Mangrovibacterium diazotrophicum: one gene and its partner. The protein of the gene in region 2 interacts with the protein of the main gene of each other region in a pairwise test. Links are inferred from orthologs where the notes say so. Each region holds a gene or a part of one and is shown on either strand. Other genes may lie near its edges.

Region 1 (2,785 bases), 270 kb from region 2 along the record:
GCGTAGTTGTCAATCAACTCGCGGTACATTTTATTCGCGTCGTTGTACGGATAGATGTTGTCCGGGTAGGGCAAACCGGTATTCCCTTCGAAACCGGGAACACTGTTGTAAATATTTTTGCTTTGTTCAGCCAGGTCCATCAGCGCCAAAATGTTTCGCGACTCGCTGTAATTACCCGACTTGTTGGTCACCCAAACTTCTATTTTGTTGATTGTAATCGCTGACTGAACCACAGGCAGGTTGCTCAAGGCTTTATCGTAAGTATCCCTGAAATATTGCGAAAGGAAGAAGTGGCGGTTGGCATCGTATTCCGACGCTTTCAACTCGAAAGATGTCTTCTGGGCTCCCCCCTCAATATCCACAACTTTCGTTTCACCCTTGTTTTGCGAGAAGATGGTCGAAACGAAAAGTTTGCCAAACTGCATGTCGGTTTTTACACCAAACAGGTTGGTGGCACCGGTTATCAGCGATCCGTTCAATGGCAATGACACGTTACCCGCTTCAACCTTCTTGATAATCTCATCTTCATCACCCGAGTACTCCAGGTTCATTTTGTTTTCGTAATCGAAGGTCGCTTCGGTATTGTAATTCACCCGCATCTTCATCTTTTCGCCGATGCTGCCGTTCACGTTCATCTGGATCTTCTGATCGAAGTCGAAGGAGGGAACTTTTCGCAGACGCTCGGGGATTGACGGGTTCTCGGTTGAATTCATCTGGTAACCGAAGCTGACTTCCACAAATCCCTGGGGACGAATGTCGATATTATTACCGCCAAAAATCCGGTTGAAAGCTTCTCCCCCTACCGAAAGACGAGGAATCAAGCCTTCGCGTAGTTCCTGATCCTGTTCTCCGGAACGTTGACGCCAGTAATTGCGGATTGAATTTTGAAAATCGTAGTGAACATATTCCTCAAGCGACATCGCCCTCGGCATGCGATAATTTATGTCACCGACCTTTTCGGTCATGATATACTGCCCTGTTACGGGGTCATATTCAACCTCTGTGGTAATATTTGAAGGTTGCTTCAGAAATAGCCCCGATTGGGACTCCGGATCGGAATAATCGAACTCTTTGCGGTCGTCGAAAGGGAAAATCAAGACACCCGTGGTATCAACTTCAAGGGTGTCAACCCAGCTTGAATCAGCCGTTTGTGAAAATTCTGAGGAACGCTGAGCATACTCAATACCCGGCACCGAAGTCCAGCCCATCGCCAGAACCCCCGCAAAAATGACCAGAAGTAATGAATTTCTCAGATATGTTTTCAATACCGCGCTTTATGAAATGTTACAGGCTTTTTAGGGCCGCTTTAATCATCTGCTCGACGGTGATTCCCGGATTTGTTTTTAAAATTTTATCCAGTTCTTTCTCAACACTTTTACGTGCGAAACCGAGCATAACTAAAGCAGATAACGCTTCATCGCGGATAGTATTGTCTGCGCCGGTCATTAAAATTTGGTCGCTAACCGGCTGTTTTCCTATTTTATCTTTCAAATCGATGATGACCCGCTGAGCAGTCTTAGCTCCAATACCTTTGATGCTTTTCAACAGGTTCACATTTTCCTCCAAAATCGCCCTTTTTATCTCATCCGGGGTCAAAGATGAGAGCATCATCAAGGCTGTGCTCGAGCCAATTCCATTCACCGAAATCAACAAGCGAAACAGCTCACGTTCAGCCTGATCGGCGAATCCATAAAGCAAGTGTGCATCTTCGCGAACGACTTGATGCAAATACAGAATAACGGACTGTTTTCCGTTAATTGCGGAGTATGTATTTAACGAAATGTGTATAAAATAACCAATCGATCCGGCTTCAATTACGGCGTTTGCCGGTGTCAATCCGGTGATTTTTCCGGAAATATATTCATACATAGAAGAGAGATATTTTTAGACCGAAGCCCGTGGGCTCCGGTCATTTTATCCAATTAAAGAGTTGGTTCTTCGTCTACAAAATCAACGCTTTCATCAACCTGGTTCGGGTTGATCTCATAGCGTTTTAGCGGATTCTGGCTAATTTCTTTGTACAACTCACGGTTCTTGTGCACATCAATCGCCAGGTACAAAGCTTCGCGGAATGACTCCGGAGACGCCTTACCTTCACCCGCAATATCAAATGCGGTACCGTGAGCCGGAGATGTACGAATAACCGGCAAACCAGCCGTGAAATTCACGCCACGTTCGAACGAAATCACTTTGAAAGGTGTCAAGCCCTGATCGTGGTACATCGCCAAAATAGCATCGAACTTGGTGTAATCGCCCGAACCAAAGAAACCGTCGCAAGGATATGGCCCGATGGCCAGAATACCTTCTTCTTTCGCCTGTTCAATTGCCGGGATGATAATTTCTTTTTCTTCGCTACCCAACAAACCACCGTCGCCGGCGTGCGGGTTCAAGCCCAATACGGCAATACGAGGTTTTTTAATGCTGAAGTCTTGTTCCATTGAAGCTGAAATGATCCGCAATTTGCGAACGATCGCTTCTTTGGTAATCAGGCCCGCAACTTTTGTCAGCGGCACGTGTGTGGTAACCACCCCGATTTTCATCATCTCGCTCACCATCAACATCACATAGTTGTTGGTATTGAATTGCTCTGCCAAAAATTCGGTGTGACCAGGAAAATTGAATTTTTCGCTTTGGATATTGTCCTTGCTGATCGGACCGGTAACCAAGGCATCAATGTTTCCGGCTTTCAAATCGTTCACCGCTGCATCGAGGGCCATGTACGAGGCTTCACCAGCTACATCTGAAATTTTCCCAAGCTCTACACGAATGTTATCGTCAATACAAT
Region 2 (2,786 bases):
TTTGATACGCAGTCGGAGCAGGATGTCCGAGTAAATGAAACCATCAACTAAATGAAAAATCAGAAAACTGCTATTTTGCTGGCTTTGCTGGCTGTTGTTTTGTGGTCGACGGTTGCCACAGCCTTTAAGTTGGCCTTGCAATCGTACACCCCGTTTCAGCTTATTTTTATCGCTTCCATTGTGTCACTCATATTTTTCCTGATCGTGGTTTTGGCGACTGGGAGATGGGCCGAGTTTCGTGCCGTTTCGACCGTACAATTGGCACAGTCGGCCATCCAGGGATTTCTGAATCCATTCCTGTATTACTTGGTTTTGTTTCAGGCCTACTCGTTGAACCCGGCGCAGGTAACACAGGCGCTGAATATGGTTTGGCCGGTAACACTCGCGTTGCTATCGGTTCCGTTGTTGGGTCAGAAGTTGAGTTGGAAAAATCTGGTAGCTATTTGCTGCAGCTTTGCCGGTGTGGTGTTTATTTCGTCGCAAGGTGGTTTGGATGGTTTTGCCAGGACAAATACTTTTGGAGCGATTTTGGCTTTGGCGAGCAGTATCATCTGGTCGCTTTACTGGATTTTCAGTGCCCGTGATAAACGCGATCGGCTGGTTGTGCTACTTTGGAACTTTGTGTTTGGCTTGCTGTTTTTAGCCGGATACAGTTTCTTCGAGCCGGGCGCTTTCGATTTTCCGGTGACGGCAAAAGCGTTGGGCGCGGCTGTGTATGTCGGCATGTTTGAGCTGGGTATCACCTATATTATCTGGATTTATGCGTTGCATAAAAGTGAAAACAATGCAGTTACCGGGAATTTTGTGTTTCTGTCGCCCTTCATTTCGCTGATGTTTATCCATTTGATCTTGCGCGAAACGATCTATGCAACCACGTTTATTGGTTTAAGTTTTATACTTTTAGGAATTGTCATTCAGCAAGTCCGTCTCCGTTTACCATTTGGGTGGCGGCTTCTACGACAATCGAAATCGTAATTCATGAGTTTAGAAGGAAAACGTATTTTAGGAATAGACCCGGGTACTGTGGTGATGGGTTATGGCTTGATTGAGGTGAAAGATAATAAACCGAAAATCCTTCATGTCGGGGTTGTCAAAACAAAAGGTTACGACAATCACTACCTCCGGCTGAAGCATATTTTTATTCGCACACAGGCCCTGATTGAGGAATATTTGCCGGATGAACTGGCCATCGAATCACCGTTCTACGGAAAGGATATTCAGGCTATGTTGAAGCTGGGACGTGCGCAGGGAATCGTGATGGGACTCGCCCTGCAGCGCGACATTCCTGTTTTTGAATACGCACCGCTGAAGGTGAAACAGGCAATCACCGGTATGGGACGGGCAGCCAAAGAGCAAGTTGCCTATTTCCTGAAAAACACCATGAAGATTGACAACCTTCCGCCGGAGCTGGATGCGACCGATGCGGTAGCGGTGGCCGTTTGTCACTACCTGCAAATGAAAAATCCAATCGCCAAAGCTGAATACAAAGGCTGGGGAGACTTTGTGAAGAAGAACCCCGGAAGAGTGAAGTGATTCTGGTTGCTGGTTACTAGTCGCTTGTTGCTTACAGAACGCTACACTACAAATAATTATGACTACCAATGGCATCTCTTGCCGCTTCAGGCTTTTTACTTGTGGCTACCTATTGCTTGCCTCGTCCAAACAAATCTTTTATTTTAGTGCACCGCAATAAACAAGCAATTAGCCCATGGATGTTAAAATTGAAGAAAGCTGGAAGGCTGTACTAGCCGATGAATTTGAGAAACCGTATTTTGAAAAACTCACCGAGTTTGTGCATCAGGAGTATCGTTCGCACACGGTTTATCCGCCGGCAAAGCTAATCTTCAATGCCTTTGATCAGTGCTCCTTCGATCAGTTGAAGGTGGTCATCCTCGGGCAAGATCCCTATCATGGACCGGGGCAGGCGCACGGACTCTGTTTTTCGGTGAATGACGGGGTTGACTTTCCTCCCAGCCTGCGCAACATTTTTAAGGAGTTGAAAGGAGATGTGGATAAACCGATTCCAGCTTCGGGTAATCTCACCGATTGGGCCAAACAAGGCGTTCTACTTTTAAACGCAACGCTGACAGTTCGAGCACATCAGGCAGGCTCGCATCAGAAAAAAGGCTGGGAAGATTTCACCGACGCTGTAATTCATCGAATCAACGAGACCAAAGAGAATGTTGTCTTTATTTTATGGGGGAGCTATGCCATCCGGAAAGGGGAATTTATCGACCGCAACAAACATCTGGTATTGACATCTGTTCACCCTTCGCCACTATCGGCTAGCCGTGGTTTTTTCGGCAATAAACACTTCAGCAGAGCCAACGAATTTCTGACAGAAAAGGGAATTGAAAGAATTCGATGGTAATTTTTTGACAAATCTGTCCCTTTTTCATGCAAAGTGTGTCTTTATTTATGTGAGGATTCGTCCAATCTAGCTTTTTGGTTGTTGTCTAATTCGTGTTTTGGTCTTTTGAGAGGCGACAATTTCTGAAAAGATATTATCCTATGAATTCAAAAAACAATAATTAATGAAAACATTTTTGCTACTATTCTTTGTGATTCTCTGTGTTGCGGTTCAGGCACAGGAAGATATAAGTTATCAAAAACCGGACAAAGCAATTCTGGATTTGATTGATGTTCCACGGGCTCCTCTCGTGTCAATGGACAACGAACGGGAATGGATTGTATTTCGTTACCGCGACAGTTACAAGTCAATAAAAGAATTATCAGAAGAAGAATTGCGCTTAGCGGGCTTGCGCATTAATCCGAAAACGAATATC

Evidence for each region.
Region 1: the proteins of ruvC (region 2) and ruvA interact in binary tests that used the Escherichia coli proteins (3 or more experiments, as listed by UniProt). The link is inferred for Mangrovibacterium diazotrophicum from one-to-one orthologs.

The regions. Positions count from the first base shown.
Region 1 is NZ_RAPN01000001.1:2,865,094-2,867,878, forward strand. The notes cover bases 78-2,785. They hold ruvA (Holliday junction branch migration protein RuvA), read right to left. Parts: upstream 1,870-2,785; coding sequence 1,285-1,869; downstream 78-1,284. Other genes in these bases: sov (T9SS outer membrane translocon Sov/SprA), read right to left, coding at 78-1,265; pdxA (4-hydroxythreonine-4-phosphate dehydrogenase PdxA), read right to left, coding at 1,923-2,785. In the rest of the region: more of sov, read right to left, coding at 1-77. UniProt on the Escherichia coli protein: The RuvA-RuvB-RuvC complex processes Holliday junction (HJ) DNA during genetic recombination and DNA repair.
Region 2 is NZ_RAPN01000001.1:2,591,569-2,594,354, reverse strand. What follows is about bases 47-2,755. They hold ruvC (crossover junction endodeoxyribonuclease RuvC), read left to right. Parts: upstream 47-978; coding sequence 979-1,533; downstream 1,534-2,755. Other genes in these bases: BC643_RS10260 (alpha/beta hydrolase family protein), read left to right, coding at 2,535-2,755; ung (uracil-DNA glycosylase), read left to right, coding at 1,709-2,371; BC643_RS10275 (DMT family transporter), read left to right, coding at 52-975; BC643_RS10280 (tetratricopeptide repeat protein), read left to right, coding at 47-51. Also shown: more of BC643_RS10280, read left to right, coding at 1-46; more of BC643_RS10260, read left to right, coding at 2,756-2,786.